DNA from 4 places in the Alteromonas sp. NFXS44 genome. Region 1 is predicted to be linked to each of the others. Evidence: predicted binding sites of a transcription regulator. Region 1 holds the regulator's gene; each other region holds the start of a gene.
The links. The regulator FliA, encoded in region 1, starts transcription of late flagellar genes. The targets are predictions, from matches to a motif close to CTAAAGNTNNNNNNNNNNNNGCCGATA.

Region 1 (4,197 bases):
TACACCGAGCGGGAAGCGTGGATTTATCTTCTCAACCTTTTGGCTAATCGCCTTAATGTTTCCGGTAATGATATCCTGACCCAAACCGGTGTGGTTGCTCTTGTTGGTCCAACGGGAACAGGCAAAACCACGACTGTTGCTAAATTAGCAGCACGCTATGCGCAAAAATACGGTGCTGATCAGGTGGCTATGATCACTATCGATACCTACCGTATTGCCGCTTATGAACAGCTGGCAACGTATGGCAAAATTATTGGCTGTACCACAAGGAAGGCGCAAAGCAGTGAAGAATTAGCCGAACTTCTCTTCCAGTTACGCCATAAGCGTCTAATATTAATAGACACGGCTGGTTTCAGTCAGCGCGACAGTCGTTTAATAAAGCAACTTGGTCAATTTAATCACGGACAAATGCAACCTGTCCGTAAATACCTGGTTGCGCAGGCAAATACCCAATATCCTGCATTGCAACGCATCATTGAAGCGTATAATTCCGTTAAGCTTGACGGATGTATCTTCACGAAAGTTGATGAATGCTACAGTTTGGGTGAGGTTTTAAGTGTTGCTGTTGAACAGCAATTGCCAGTTAGTTATGTGACCGACGGGCAGCAGGTACCTGAAGATATTAAAGTTGCTGATGCAAAATCTCTCGTATCTGCCGCTGCAAAGCTTTATAAAAAGTACGGTTTGAATCATACTAAGCGTAATCATGAAGTTAATTCAGTTCAGGCAGTATGATCGAAGATCAAGCGAGTAGCTTACGAAAGATGAATCAATCACGCCTCATAAAGGTTATTGCCGTTACCGGCGGCAAAGGTGGTGTTGGTAAAACCAATATTACATTAAACACGGCGATTGCTATGGCCAAGCAAGGTAAGCGGGTCATGGTACTCGATGCCGATTTAGGATTAGCGAACGTTGACGTCATGCTGGGTCTGCGTGTTGAGAAGAACCTTTCTCACGTATTATCCGGTGAATGCACACTTGATGATGTTCTGGTAACCGGACCTCACGGTATTAAAATCGCTCCGGCGACTTCAGGTACTCAGGCAATGACTGAGTTATCGCCCACAGAACATGCCGGATTAATCCGTGCTTTCAGTGAGTTGCGGTCGCAGATTGACGTGCTGATTGTAGATACCGCTGCCGGTATTTCCGATATGGTACTGAGTTTCTCCCGTGCCTCGCAGGACATCATGGTCGTGGTTTGTGACGAACCGACTTCTCTGACCGATGCCTATGCACTGATTAAAATATTGAACCGTGAACACGGCGTGTTCCGGTTCAAAATAGTGGCAAACATGGTTCGGGACATCCGTGAAGGGCAGGAATTATTCAGTAAATTATCAAAAGTGACAGGCAGATTCCTGGATGTGGCACTAGAATTGGTGGCAACTGTGCCTTTCGACGAAAATATTCGTCGGGCAGTCAGAAAGCAAACCGCTATTGTGGATGCATTTCCCGGTTCTCCTGCGGCCGTCGCGATTAGTCAGTTAGCCACCAAAGCGCTTAACTGGCCGGTACCGGCTCAGCCGGGTGGTCACCTGGAATTTTTCATTGAACAACTGGTGACGAAGCAAGCAGTAGGAAGCCAACGTTGAATAGTAAAGCGGCAGCTTACCAGCAGCAGACCGACAAGTCGCAGCTGGTCGAGCGCCATGCATCCCTTGTAAAACGCATTGCCCATCACCTGATGGCGCGTTTGCCTGCCAGTGTGCTGGTGGATGACCTGATTCAGGCAGGGATGATCGGATTGCTGGAAGCAGCCAGAAATTTCGACGGCTCGAAAGGGGCCAGTTTCGAAACCTTCGCAGGTATCCGTATTCGTGGTGCTATGCTGGATGAAATCCGTAAGGGCGACTGGACACCCCGTTCAGTGCATAAAAATAGCCGTGCTATTACGGAAGCCATAACACAAGTTGAAAGAGAAACTGGCAGAGACGCGCGTGATACAGAAATTGCTGCTAAGCTAAATGTCAGTATTAATGATTATCATCAAATGCTTAACGAGGTGAATGCCGGTAAACTTGTCGGTATTGAAGACCTGGGTGTGTCAGAAGATGTAATCAGCACAGAACAGAATAAAGGTAATGATTCACCCCTCGAAGATTTAATGCAGGGGGCGTTTCAAAAGGCGTTGGCGCATGCCATCACAACATTACCTGAACGGGAAGCAATTGTACTGTCCCTGTACTATGATGAAGAACTGAATTTACGTGAAATCGGTGAAGTTCTTGAAGTCAGTGAGTCAAGGGTCAGCCAGATTCATAGCCAGGCCATGTTAAAACTAAAAGCCCGAATGCAATCATGGCAGGCAGAAGAATAAAACATACTAATATTAATAACGATTGATAATCCTCACCGGAGGCTATTTTGGACAAGAGTATGAAAATTCTTGTAGTAGACGACTTCTCTACTATGAGACGAATCATAAAGAACCTGCTTAAAGATCTTGGATTTTCCAATATTCAGGAAGCTGACGATGGAAGTACGGCCCTCCCCATGCTCCAGCAAGGCGACTTTGAATTTGTCGTGACCGACTGGAACATGCCAGGTATGCAGGGTATCGACCTGTTACGCGCTATTCGTGCAGACGACAAACTCAAGCACTTGCCAGTATTGATGGTGACAGCTGAAGCGAAAAAAGAGCAAATCGTTGCTGCAGCACAGGCAGGTGTAAACGGATATGTTGTGAAGCCTTTCACAGCCGCTACACTTAAGGAAAAACTCGATAAGATTTTTGAGCGTTTAGGTTGATCCAGCCGCTCCCGCCAGAGAAGAGGATTACTGGATGTCTCCTACTAAAAAAGTCCCTATTTCGCTCGAAGAAGCAAAACAGCTGGTAGCATATCTTGAGCAGGGCGATGACGACTCCGCCAGCGCCCTGCTTGAAGCCGTATCTGCCAAAGAGTCTGTCGAACTTTTTGCTGAAGTTGGCAAACTTACCCGTCAACTTCATGACGCCCTCAACACCTTCCAGTTAGACGAGCGTATTGCTGGTCTGGCTAATGATGATATTCCTGATGCGCAAACGCGTCTCACCTACGTAATTGAAGAAACTGAAAAAGCGGCTAATACTACAATGGACGCTGTAGAGTCCTGTATGCCCATTGCTGAATCTTTATCAGACCGGATCACAGCCCTTGAGCCTGAATGGCAAAAGCTTATGACCCGTCAGATTGAGCTCGGTGAATTCAAGAGTTTATGTATGGATATCGACGCCCTGTTTAAGGACGTGTCGAAAGATTCTTCTAAACTTAATAGCCTTTTGACCGAAGTATTAATGGCACAGGGTTATCAGGATTTGACAGGCCAGGTTATTCGCAGAGTGATTGACCTGGTGAAAGAAGTCGAAGACAGCCTTGTGAACATGCTGACCGTGTTCGGTGAAAGGGATGCACCTGTTAAAGCACAGAGCACCACGAACAAGCCGGACGCTGTTGAAGCGGAAGGGCCAATCATGAACGCTGAGAAGCGGGATGACGTAGTACAAGGCCAGGATGACGTGGATGATCTCCTGTCGAGCCTTGGTTTTTAGGGGAGCGAATGAATGTCGTTTGATGTTGATGAGGATATATTACAGGACTTTCTGGTCGAAGCCGGAGAAATCTTGGAACAATTACAGGAACAGTTAGTTGACCTGGAGAATAATCCGGAAGACGCTGACCTCCTCAACGCGATTTTCCGTGGATATCACACGGTAAAAGGTGGCGCAGGTTTCTTATCTTTGACTGAACTGGTTGAGATTTGTCACGGCGCAGAAAACGTCTTTGACGTAATGCGTAATGGCCAGCGTACACTGACGCCGGAATTAATGGATGTCATTCTGCAAGCGACAGACGTCGTAGTGGAAATGTTTGAGCGGGTAAAAGCCCGTGAACCACTCGAAGCCGCTGATTCAAATCTTGTTGATGTTCTGCATAAGTTGAGCAAGCCTGAAGCCCCCGGCGAAAATATTTTTGGCGGGGAAACGGCAGCACCTGCAGAAGAAGTGCCGGTAGCAGAAGAGCCTGAGCTGATTGTTGAAGAGGTACCGGTTGCACCGGAAGCCGCCGCTGTTGCAGAGCCTGCCGGCGATAACAGCATTGAAGATATCAGCGAAGATGAATTTGAAGCGTTACTGGACCAGCTACATGGTTCCGGTGCGCCCGGCAGACCGTCAGCAGATGCAACTGCTAAGCCGGCAGCTCCTGCACCCGC
Region 2 (4,197 bases), on a different contig from region 1:
TCAGTGGAGTTATGCGTGCGGTTAGCCAGTGTTCTGACCTCATCGGCGACAACGGCAAATCCGCGGCCCTGATCACCGGCTCGTGCAGCTTCTATCGCAGCATTGAGCGCCAGCAAGTTTGTTTGTTCCGCGATGGTTTTAATGACGTCAAGGATACTGCCGATGCTGCGGCTGTTCTCATCCAGCCGGTTAATGATACTGGCCGATGCCGATGCCTGGCCTGATTGTTCTGCAACCTGTTGCCGGTTTTGTGCAACCAGTTCAGATGTTTGCTGCGTCTGATTTGCGACCCGGTCAAGTTCATCCACCGATTGCTGAATCATTGCGAGGTTCTTTTCACTGGTGCTTCTTACACTGGCAGTATCTGAGGAGGTTTTACGGACCCTGTCGCGCTGTTGGGCGACCTGCTCCAGACTGCGTTCCCCCATTTCAACACTTTCTCTGGCCACATCCAGCAGCGTACGTTCCTGTTGCTGAATGTTACCGATAAGATCTCTGAGAGCTTCAGTTAAACTGTTTACCTTTGCCGACAAATCGGCAAATTCATCATTGCCCTGTGTCTTCAGACGATACGATAAATCCCCTTCGCTGATCCGGCCGAGACCACGGGTGATATTTTGCAGCGGCCCGGCAATGCTTTTACGCACAATGAGAGTGAGTGCAACTGCAGCCACCAGACCAATAAACGACACCACCAGCGTATCAACAAGGCTGTCTTGCACAGTGTCCAGAATCAGGTTTTGCCCTTTCAGGGTTTCTTCAGTGACTTCTTCGTAAAGGTTATTGATTGTAGAGGTAGCCTGCGCCAGCGATGTGTTGGCACGCTGACGGCTTTCTGTGGCATGGGCGATGTGTGATAACTTCTCTTTCTGGCCCGCCATCAGACCGGATTCTCCGGTGAGAATAGCCAGCATGGCATCATACTGCTGCTGAAAATTGCTGATGATACCGTCGGTATTCAGGCCACTGGCAGACCGGAACAGATATTCGGTGTCTACCGCCAGATTGCTCAGCTGATAGTCCAGGTCATCCAGGATCACCAGTGAATCTTCAGGATCTTCAGACTTAACCAGTTCTGTGACTACCGAACTCAAAGTAAGCAATTTATTATCTATATTCGCACCGAGGCCGGCCAGCGCATCGATACCGGGTTGTCCGTTATCCAGAAAGCTTAAATCCATCATCAGCGCTCCGGCTTCATCAATATGAGAGATAGCTTCTTCCCGCTGCTTTGCCAGTGACAATTGTATTTGTTTGCTGCTTATAAGCGCTTCGTACACCGTCCTGCTCTCACGAATAAATGTGTTACCCGCCTCTACGGCCTGTTTGGATTCTGTGTGATTACCAAAGGTGGTATCGAAAATAGCGAGATCTTCAGAAAATACCTCACTCAGTGCCTCAAACACATCTTTGTTTTTATTCAGTGCTGAAAGCTCATCCATGTAGTAACCGTTTGCCGTTACGGTCGCCAGAGACAATGCATCTGACTTCAGGGACATCATTTTTGTCTGAACCGGCATTTTCTCGGTGGCCACCGTTTCAGCAGAACGGCGGATGTCGCTGAGTCCCAGATAAGCAAGTAAACTGGTGATCAGCAATAAACAGCCGAACAGGGCAAAACCAAGTGTTATTTTTTGTACAACAGTCAGGCGCATCTTCTTATCCCAATCTTCGGTTTTATTTCCGTAACATGGTTATCATTGATTTTAATATAAGTTTTCCGGCCTTGCCGTTTTTTGGCCAGGAAATATGTCTGCGCACAATGTTCCGTAATTGCCGGCAAGATAAATAATGTTGAAAACATCCCGGAAAAGTCGCTATTTTGCAGCGAAAAATGCATAGCTTTCATTGAACTTATCGGTAGAAACTTAACAATGCTTTAGTTCGTTGAGAGGGTAAATCCTGAATAACTCTCTGCATACCGCCTGCAGGGTCCGGTTAGCTGCACAAAGTCCTTAAAAAACGTATGGATAAATGACAGGGATCAATGATTTAATCTGCAGATTAATGTTGAAGATATCCGCGCTTTTACTTTTAAAACCTGGCAAAGTACCTATAATGAGCGTTAAATCAGAAGAGCTTCCAGAAGTGATTATTTATGGATCAAAATAAAGAACTAAAAAAAGCGGGTTTGAAAGTTACACTTCCCCGTTTAAAAATTCTGCAGATCCTGCAGGAACCTGCCAACCAGCATATCAGTGCTGAAGATGTGTATAAAATTCTGATCGATCAGGGTGAGGAAATTGGTCTTGCGACGGTATACCGTGTGCTTAACCAGTTTGATGACGCTGGTATTTTGAACCGTCACCATTTTGAAGGTGGCAAGTCAGTATTTGAAATCAGTCATAAAGAGCACCACGACCATCTGGTGTGTCTGAAATGTGGCAAAGTCATCGAGTTTGAAGATGACGTGATTGAACAACGTCAAATTGAAATTGCCGAACGCAATAACATCAAACTGACACATCACAGCCTCTATCTTTACGGTGAATGTAAAGACGGTACCTGTGATAAAACCGACGACTGAGTCGCCGGTCGTTAAGATTAAATAAACCTGCACAGCGTGCAGGTTTTTTTATAACGTAAACTTGTGTTTGTTGAAAGCAGTGATGGCTTTAAGCCATACATCACCTGCCTGCCCGTTCCCCACGGGTTTATCATCCACCGAGGTAACAGGGCTGATTTCCTTACTGGAGCTGGTTAGCCACACTTCATCAGCACTGAACAATACTTCTGCTGTGACCGGTACTTCCTGCACCTCAACGCCTTCTGCTGCAAGACTTTCAATGACCAGCTTCCGGGTAATTCCCGGCAGAATTTGATGATCCAGCGGTGGTGTCATGATAATACCTTCTTTCACAACGAACACGTTGCATGAACTGGCCTCAGTCACTTCTCTGCGGCTGTTCAACAGAATGATTTCCTGTTTACCGGCCTGCCGGCCTTGCTGATAATGCATCACATTGCCGAGCAGCGATGTGGATTTGATGTTACAACGCTGCCAGCGCTTATCTTCACCACTGGCGACATCAAAGGTTACCACTGCGGCTTTATCCGGCACCGGCGGCGCGGCGGTAGCAAACGCAAAAGCGAACACAGTGGGAGTAATATTGTCAGGATAACCATGGGCACGTTTCATCTCAGTACCCCGTGATACCTGAATATACACACCCACTGACGCAGAATTCAGAGCTTGTGTATTTTTCGTCACCAGTTCACTGACCAGCTCTGTCCATTGTGCCTTTGTTTTCGGATTTGTAATTGCCAGCTCATCGAGCCCGTTTTGTAACCGGTCGAGGTGGGCGTTCATACCAACAGCTTTACCGTGCAGGGTAGGGATCACCTCGTAAATACCGTCGCCGAACAGAAAACCTCTGTCCATCGGAGAAATACGTGCTTCTTCAAGGGGTAAAAACTGGTCATTTAAAAACGCGATTGTCATCAGATATCAATTGTTCCTGAAAAAATTGTCAATACGGGCTTGCCTTAACAGCCATGTCCCACGGGCATTTTCCGGATCCACCGGATTAAACGTTAATGTTGTGCCGGGAACAGACTGCGCTACCCTCGGAAGATCATATGGCGCTATTACGCCGATTTTGGGATAACCGCCCAGAGTTTGTCTGTCAGCCAGCATTATAATCGGCTGACCGTCTGCAGGCACCTGCACAGAACCGCAATTAATCCCTTCTGAGCGCATAGCTTCAAAACCCGACGATATGGCAGGACCACTCAGGCGATAACCCATGCGGTCACTTTGCGGTGTCACACTGTAGGCTGAGGAATAAAAAGTTGCCCGGACTCTGCTGCTGAACATGTCATGCTGATAAGCAGGAATAATATCAACCGGAGCATCACTGGCATAGGGAGCAAGCATCGAAGCAGGCAATATGCGGCTTATGTTTTCCTGTGCTGCAGGGACGACATGAATTGTGTCACCGGCGTGAAGAGGCTTTCCGTCACCGGCAAGTCCGCCCAGCTTTTCCCGCATCACGGTGCACACAGAACCGGCTATTTCAGGTATCTGCCAGGCGCCCTGGACAGCGAAATAGCAACGTTGACCTGCAAGCTGCTGCGAAATCTGAACGTCGTCTCCGGCGCTGAGGTTAATTGTGGCCAGTTCAGAAGCAGGTTCACCGTTCACGGCAAGTGAAACAGCAGGGCCGCAAACAGCGATAGTGGCTGAATGCTCAAATC
Region 3 (4,197 bases), on a different contig from region 1:
TATGTAGGTAATCTTCCATATAAAGCGAACGAAGATGCAGTGAAAGAATATTTCAAGGATTACATCGAAGTTCAGAGTGTTCGTCTTATGAAGGACCGTCGTACTGGAAAACGTAAAGGGTATGGATTTATCGAAGTCATTACCCGCGACGTAGATTCAGCTATTACGGAACTGAACGATAAAGTATTTCTGGAAAGAACGTTGAAAGTACGTGCTGCAAGGGAGAAAGGAGAAACCGAGTAGTCGTACTACACAAGCATTAAAGAACCCCGGCATGCCGGGGTTCTTTTTTATCTGAATATTGAATTGGGCATCACTACTTTAATAGTCCGCCCGTATCTTTCAGCTTTCGCTTGCCGGAGGCTCTACTGGCTGAGTTTTCTGCTGCTCGCCCGGCATTGCGTCAAGTAAACGCTGATTAAAGCTATGGAAACGATTTATAGCAGATACTAAATCAGGCACCTGCACATCCTTCATTTCGTTGATCAGGCCATTTATCAGAGTGTTGAAGTCTTCACCTGAAGCCAGTTGTTGTCTCGCCGAATCAAAGACGTTAAGCATCTTATTCAGATATTGTGCAACAGGCTTCGCTTCATCGCCGTGGGAACCGGACTCGCTGCCGTCTCGATAATGCTGAATAGCACCGTAAGTTTTCACAACTTCCGTTTGCTGCGTTCTGTTCAGTTGCAATGCGTAACCCGTAAGTTCCTGATCATCAAAACCCAGTTCCAGCGCTTTCTCAAACGCCTTATCCAGATCGCCACCAAAGAACGTATCAGCCAGATCGTTAACGGATTCCACTAAATCTGCAATGGCCGTTAATTCACCTTCATCCAGCTCGCCTTTCAGAGAGAAACTGATCCCCTGACGATCAAAGTACGAGTAAGAAGTGCTATCTGTAGCGACGACATTCTGATAACCATTACCGTCACCACCCTGCCCCTGCTCAGTCGTATAAGCGACGGTTTGCTCGCTGGCATATTGATAAGCCCTCAGACTCTCAAAGCTCAACTGCACTTCATCACCATCTCTGGTACGAATTGTCAGACTGGCAGATTCTGAGTTGCTGCTGTTAACGTTCAGAGCTGATGCAACACCACCTGCAGCAAGTTGATCTTCATTCTGAATACCGAGCAGATCAGACTCCAGTGCATTAATGCGGTATTCGATGAGACTGCGGCTCCTGTCGATGCCTGTTGAGATATCATCATTCATCAGGCCTCCCAGATCTTTTTCTGCCATGGCAATTCCCCGGGAAACCCCTTCTCTCGCCTGCGAAAAAAGATTACCGAGTTTCTCTTCATCCGCACCACCTCTTGCAGCGCCCTGAATGACACCACCGACAAAACGCAAAACGTTTTTTGCCACTTCCTCAAAATCAAATAAAGAGGTTTCCTTCTCTTTATCTGACGTATCATCTTTTGCAAACTTACCACGCTGTCCGTCAACGGTAACCTGTTGCTCCATTGACGAACTGTAGACTTTCAGGCCAATGGTCGTCTGCGAACTACTGACGCTTACCATTGCGATTTGCCGCTGCTGAAATTCAGCAGCCTGACGAAGTCCATCCTGCTGTAACTGCTTTTTGATTGCTTTATTAGGGTCTTCAGGTGCCTTCTGTTCTGCAACAGCCGGCTTCTGCTCACTAACAAATGCCTTAATTTCACCCACGTTCATAATGTTGTCCTCACTAACCTCACATTAGTTATCGGCAGACTTAACGAATTGTTTAATTTTAATGCAATCTCAGAACAGTGTTTGCACAAATAATTTAAGACACTACAATGCGCAGCCCGGCAAACAAGATGAAGCTATAACCATGACAACTCAGACACACAGTCAGCAATATACCGCGCAGTTAGACGAGAAGATCTCGCGACTGTCACAACTACTTGATCAATATGGTCAAACTGAGATGTCTGTGTTTGCCTCTGAAGAAACCGGCTACCGCATGCGGGCAGAATTTCGGGTATGGCATGATGGCGATGACTTGTATCACATCATGTTCAACAGCGAGACGAAAGAAAAGTATCGCGTTGACACCTTCCCGCCGGCAAGCGATACCATCAATGCTGCTATGCAAACTTTAATGACAGCACTTCGTCCCAGCCGGGTACTGAGAAAGAAGTTATTTCAGATTGATTATCTGAGCGGGTTGTCAGGTGAGCTGGTGATAAGCCTTTTGTATCACCGTCAGCTGGATGATGAATGGGAAACGGCTGCGCGGGCGATGCAAGATACGATGTCTGACACCTTCGGTACAGTGAATGTTATCGGCCGTGCACGTAAGCAGAAGAAAATTCTGGGCAATGACTTTATCATCGAATCGCTGCCGGTAAACGGACGACACTATCAATTCAGGCATATCGAAAACAGCTTTACCCAGCCGAATGCAAAAGTGAACTGCCGCATGATCGAATGGGCATTGTCTGTGTGTGAAAACACCAGCGGCGATCTGCTTGAAATGTACTGCGGAGCCGGTAATTTCTCACTGCCTATGGCCAGCCAGTTTCGCAAAGTCATCGGCACTGAAATCGCCAAACCTTCAGTGAACGCTGCGCAATTTAACATTGAAGTGAACAACATAGACAATGTGGAGATTGTTCGTCTGTCTGCTGAAGAATTTACGGAAGCATTAAGAACCGGACGTCAGTTTTCCCGCCTTAACGGCATTGATTTATCAGGTTACAACTTTACGACGGTGCTGGTTGACCCGCCAAGAGCCGGTCTTGATGAAGAATCACTGAAGATGATTCAGGACTATCCGGAAATTATTTATATTTCCTGTAACCCCGACACGCTGGCAGCGAATCTGGCGACATTGTCGCAAACCCACGATCTGGTGGCGTCTGCCTTGTTCGATCAATTCCCTTTTACGCACCACATTGAGGCCGGCGTAAAACTGGTGAAGAAAAACCGTTAATTACTCACTTCTGACTTTCCGGGGGCGATAGACTTTTGCCCCCAACTGTACAAAACGCAATTGCGCTTTTACCCTGTGGCCAATTTCCTGCCTCAACGGCACATCCACTTCTAATGCTTCAGCTCCGGCACTGAATACAAGCCGGACCATGGCTTCTGCCTGAAGACTTGCCAGTTGATGCTCTGCGCCCTGACTTTCCACAATATAATCAGCCAGTTCTTCAATAAAATGCTGAATTTCCCTCAGTACTGCCATCCGGTACGCAGTTGAAGTGCCGGTGTGTTCACGGAGCAGTAATCTGAACACGTTTGTATTGGCGGTAATAAATTCCATGAAGGTATCGACCGACGTATCGATAACCCCGCCGCCACTGGCGATACGGCGTCTTGCCTGACGCATCAGTTGACGGAGTGCAAGACCCGCCTCGTCCACCAGCGTCAGACCGAGTTCGTCCATATCTTTAAAGTGACGGTAGAAAGAAGTCGGCGCAATACCGGCTGCACGGGAAACTTCACGCAAACTGATAGCAGACAAACTGCGCTGCTCATCGAGCAAACCAAAAGCAGCATTGATAATATTCTGGCGGGTTTTTAATTTTTGCTCCTGACGACTCACCGCCAACTCCTTCTTTTCATTCCGGATACCTGTAAACGGTAACGATTGTACCTTACCCCGGCGATGACGGCACATCAGTTTCACAAAATCTTCACTATACTTAAAGCTGAAAATGTCGCTTTTCCCTTGCCTGCGCCCGGTGAAAACGATAAATTAGCGTACAGTTGTAAGCCGAGTTGTTATCATGAAAAAACCACCAATTATCCTGACCAATGTTCTGGTATTTATTATTACCGGTGCAATTGCGTTACTGGCAGTGCCCCTTTGGGCGGTCACCATGGGATTCGACACCACGGAAGTGGTGACGGCTGTCGTATTATTTTATTTCACCGGTATGTCTATTACTGCCGGCTATCACCGTCTGTGGTCTCATAAAACCTATGACGCCAATATTGTTGTACGGGTCATTCTCGCCATCGGCGGTGCAATGGCATTGCAAAACAGTATCCTGCACTGGTCTTCCGATCACCGTATCCATCACCGTCATGTGGATCAAAACGACAAAGACCCGTACTCAGCTAAAAAGGGCCTCTGGTTCGCCCATATTGGCTGGATGCTGAGAGAATATCAGTCTCATCGCTATGACGATTACAGCAACTGCCGGGATTTACAAAAAGATCCGGTGGTTGTGTGGCAACACAAGTATTACCTGCCTATCG
Region 4 (4,197 bases), on a different contig from region 1:
ACCACGACTATCTCAGAAGAGCAACATGCTTACGCTGCTGCCTGGATAAAAAGAGAAAATCTGAGTGACAGAATCACCCTGTTAAAACAGGATTACCGGACACTCGAGGGCCAGTATGACAAACTGGTGTCCATCGAGATGATTGAAGCTGTAGGTAAACGTTATCTGGGTAACTTTTTTGATAAATGCGCCTCACTACTGAAAGCCGATGGTTTGATGTTATTGCAGTCTATTGTCATTGATGACCGCCGTTACGACAGTTACAGCAAGAGTGTGGATTTTATTCAGAAATATATTTTCCCGGGCGGTTTTCTGCCCTCACAGCTGGTTATCAACGACTACCTCAAACGTTTCAGTGACTTATCCGTAAGAGATTTACAGGATATCGGGCTGGATTATGCCAGGACGCTGGATGACTGGTACAAGGCTTTCATCAATGCCAAAGAACCGCTGATGCAGGATGGTTATGACGAGCGCTTCATGCGCATGTGGACTTACTATCTTAAATATTGCGAAGGCGGGTTTCTGGAACGGACTATTTCGACGGTTCAGCTGGTCCTGTCAAAACCTCACTTCAGAGATACAATACAACGGGGAGCGTAGCGCTTAATCGCTGCGCCCTTTCCCCGCCCTGCTATTCTTCCAGCACCGAAATAGGTTCAGACAATAACGGTTTGCCCTGATTGATGTTAATTTCTACCCGGCGGTTGCGGGCACGGTCGTCAGCAGTGGCTGCGTTTTCAACCAGAGGTTTAGTGTCAGCCAGACCGGTCACGGACATGCGTGACTCATCAAATCCCGGCGCTTTGCGGATTTCTTCCGCCACGGCCACAGCGCGTTGTGCAGACAAATCCCAGTTAGAGCGGTACAGCTCATTGGCAATATGCTGGCCGTCACTGTGTCCTGAGATTGCTATTTCACCGGGCATTTCTGCCAGTAAGGTGCCGATTTTTCTCAATATAGGCTTAAACTGAGGCTGCAAAAAAGCTGAACCGGCGGAAAATGAACCGTTTTCTCTGATCCGGATAGTCAGTTGCTGGCCCAAAGACTCCATTTCAATAGAGCCGTCCGCCACTTCTTTTTGCAGTTGTTCAGCCACCTTCTTCATCATTTCGTTGTCCTGCTCTTTGTCAGAGCTTTGTGATGATGAAGCCGCGGAGTCTGACGCAGTTTGCTGAGCCTGACCACCACGCTGGGATCCGCGCTGTGTTTGCCGGCCACCGGATGAGTCCTCATCCCCTGCCTGAAACTCCAGTGTCGGCTGAGTCATATCGATGGTTTGCTGCTGAATGGTCTCAATAGGCGTCGGATCCGGACGGCCCGGGCGAAACTCCATCGCGATAACACTGGTTCCCTTGGGAATGTCTTTGACTTCAATTTTATTCTGCACACCGAAAGCAAACTTCATGGAGCCGGCGATTTGCTTAAATTTCAATACATCCATTTCCGAGAAAGACAACAGCAGAACGAAGAAGCACATCAACAGTGACATCAGGTCAGCGAATGTCCCCATCCACGCAGGCAGGCCGGGAGGGGGGCATTTAGGGCATTCATCTGACATAGCAGATTACTCCTCGTCCCCGCTGCCACGTTTGCCGGCAGCGATGTAGTTTTTCAAAATCCCCTCAATGACTTTCGGGTTCTGACCGTCAGCAATACCGACGATGCCGTCAAGGACCAGAGACTGATTCAGTTTCTCTTCCTCTTTACGGTTTTCCAGTTTAGCGGCAATTGGCAAACAGATAACGTTTGCCAGGAAGGCACCGTAAAGTGTTGTTAAAAGTGCTACCGCCATGGCAGGACCGATTGATTTAGGATCATCCATGTTTGATAGCATGGCAACCAGACCAACCAGTGTACCGATCATCCCCATCGCCGGCGCAACATCGGCCAGACCTTTAAAAATTGAACCACCGAACTCATGGCGCTCAGTGGTCATCTGAATATCTTTTTTCAGCGTTTCTCTGACCACTTCAATGTCGTGGCCATCTACCAGCATATCTACGCCCTTTTGCATAAAGGCATTATCGATTTCGGCTTCTTCCAGTGCGAGAAACCCGCCCTTACGGGCCGCATCTGCCATCTCAACGATTTTTTCAATCAGCACTTCCGGCGGATCGATTTTGAACATGAATGCTTTGCCGGCCACTTTACCGGCACCGAAAAACTGACCCAGCGTAAACTGAGACATCACTACGAAGATAGAACCACAGAATACAATGAGCACTGAGGCTACATCGACGAACATGCCCAACTCCCCACCCAGGATCATGGCCATGACAATAAAGCCGATACCACCTAACATGCCTATGACGGTTGCTAAATCCACTTATTGCTCCTCAAAAACTCTCTTATCGCGATGCCATTAACTCTATCGGCCGGTATTATGAATTCTATAATCAAAATACAAGATTACCAGATGAATGCTGATTATTAGGTATCACCAACAAAACCAGAGAGATACCCGCCGTTTGACCACACAGGAACAGGACAAACCAATTGACCCCGCGTGCCTGCCCGGTTAATGTGCGCGATTATCATTAAAACTGCACCGGGTATCCGACGTGACCACTGAAAAAACGCCATCTGCGCCCTCTTTTGAAGCATCACTGGCAGAACTTGAAGCCATCGTGACGGAAATGGAATCGGGAGAATTGCCGCTGAATGAAGCTTTAGAAAAATTCGAACGTGGCGTAAAATTATCCCGTCTGAGTCAACAGGCTCTCGCGCAGGCAGAACAGAAAGTCAAAATATTGCTCGCTGAGCAAGGTGAACAAACGCTGGTTGATTTCACCCCTTCTGAAGACTGATAAAATCTGGCGGAGAGACCGCTCCGCTCCACCTTGTTATACAGGTAATTCATGACAAATATTGACAGCTTACGTCAGAAGATTAAGCACGACACTGACGAAAGCTTGCTGCGCCTCGTTGCCGCACTTCCTGATCACGCACCACAACTTCGCGCAGCCATGGAATATGCGCTCCTTGCCGGTGGCAAACGTATGCGTCCATTACTGGTACATATCATCGGTAATACACTGGATATTCCCGGTCAGGATCAGGCCGCAGTGAGCATGGCGATAGAATGCATTCATGCCTATTCTCTGGCCCATGACGACCTGCCGGCAATGGACGATGACGATCTTCGCCGCGGAAAGCCCACCTGTCACATTCAGTTTGATGAGGCGACGGCTATCCTTGCCGGAGATGCCTTGCAAACCCTGGCGTTCAGTATTCTTGCTGATGCTCCCATGAGCGACTACGCCAATGGTCAGCGCGCAAAACTGGTCAGCATTCTAGCCAGAGCTTCTGGTTACGCCGGCATGTGCGGTGGTCAGGCGATAGACCTTGCAGCTACCGGTTCCACCATCGACATTGCATCTCTTACCCGCCTGCATCGCCTTAAAACCGGCGCATTGCTACAGGCCTGTGCGGAAATGATTACGGTACTTTGCAGTGATCTTAAACCGGAACACCGCGAAGCACTGACGGGTTACGCGGGAGACATGGGACTGGCCTTTCAAATTCAGGATGACATTCTGGATGTGGAAGGTGATGCCGAAATCACCGGCAAACCGCAGGGTTCCGATATTGAACTTGGCAAAAATACGTTTCCGGCATTACTGGGAATGGCACAGGCGAAGGCTGAATTAAACCGTCTTCATGCCAGCGCCCTTCAAGCTTTAGACAGTTTGCCCTACAATACCGGATTGCTGTCTGAGTTTACGGACCTGATGGTAAAACGGACATACTGATTTATGCTAAACAACATAATGAAACGATAACAATGAGTTTAGAATTAACGCACTATCCTGTTCTGGCACAGGCACTGACGCCGGATGAACTCAGAAAGCTGCCACAGGAAAAACTCCGTGAACTGGCTGATGAGTTGCGACAGTTTTTATTAGCTTCAGTCAGTCAGACAAGTGGCCATTTTGCTTCCGGTCTTGGCACAGTAGAACTGACCGTGGCTTTACACTATGTGTATAACACCCCTTTCGACCGTTTATTATGGGATGTTGGCCATCAGGCTTACCCGCATAAAATTTTGACCGGCCGTGCCGGCCGCATGTCGACGATTCGACAAAAAAATGGTCTGCACCCGTTCCCGTGGCCTCCGGAAAGTGAGTACGACACCTTCGCTGTCGGTCACTCGTCTACATCCATCAGCGCCGCGCTGGGTATGGCTGTCGCAGC

Region 2: the regulator FliA is predicted to act here: its motif matches at 1,856-1,882, upstream of J3369_RS11500 (HAMP domain-containing methyl-accepting chemotaxis protein).
Region 3: the regulator FliA is predicted to act here: its motif matches at 1,707-1,733, upstream of J3369_RS17195 (DUF5610 domain-containing protein).
Region 4: the regulator FliA is predicted to act here: its motif matches at 2,373-2,399, upstream of pomA (flagellar motor protein PomA).

Annotation. Positions count from the first base shown of each region.
Region 1 is NZ_JAGDEA010000005.1:273,837-278,033, forward strand. It holds gene flhF (flagellar biosynthesis GTPase FlhF) at 1-735, shown strand, start outside; gene J3369_RS06460 (MinD/ParA family protein) at 732-1,598, shown strand; gene J3369_RS06465 (RNA polymerase sigma factor FliA) at 1,595-2,323, shown strand; gene cheY (chemotaxis response regulator CheY) at 2,371-2,754, shown strand; gene J3369_RS06475 (protein phosphatase CheZ) at 2,789-3,535, shown strand; gene J3369_RS06480 (chemotaxis protein CheA) at 3,548-4,197, shown strand, end outside.
Region 2 is NZ_JAGDEA010000008.1:98,698-102,894, forward strand. It holds gene J3369_RS11500 (HAMP domain-containing methyl-accepting chemotaxis protein) at 1-1,655, opposite strand, end outside; gene fur (ferric iron uptake transcriptional regulator) at 2,099-2,527, shown strand; gene J3369_RS11510 (aminotransferase class IV) at 2,576-3,442, opposite strand; gene J3369_RS11515 (5-oxoprolinase subunit C family protein) at 3,449-4,197, opposite strand, start outside.
Region 3 is NZ_JAGDEA010000012.1:758-4,954, forward strand. It holds gene J3369_RS17190 (RNA recognition motif domain-containing protein) at 1-243, shown strand, start outside; gene J3369_RS17195 (DUF5610 domain-containing protein) at 343-1,677, opposite strand; gene trmA (tRNA (uridine(54)-C5)-methyltransferase TrmA) at 1,820-2,923, shown strand; gene fabR (HTH-type transcriptional repressor FabR) at 2,924-3,538, opposite strand; gene J3369_RS17210 (acyl-CoA desaturase) at 3,723-4,197, shown strand, end outside.
Region 4 is NZ_JAGDEA010000011.1:18,289-22,485, forward strand. It holds gene J3369_RS13810 (class I SAM-dependent methyltransferase) at 1-603, shown strand, start outside; gene J3369_RS13815 (flagellar motor protein MotB) at 635-1,561, opposite strand; gene pomA (flagellar motor protein PomA) at 1,568-2,329, opposite strand; gene xseB (exodeoxyribonuclease VII small subunit) at 2,565-2,810, shown strand; gene J3369_RS13830 (farnesyl diphosphate synthase) at 2,862-3,755, shown strand; gene dxs (1-deoxy-D-xylulose-5-phosphate synthase) at 3,788-4,197, shown strand, end outside.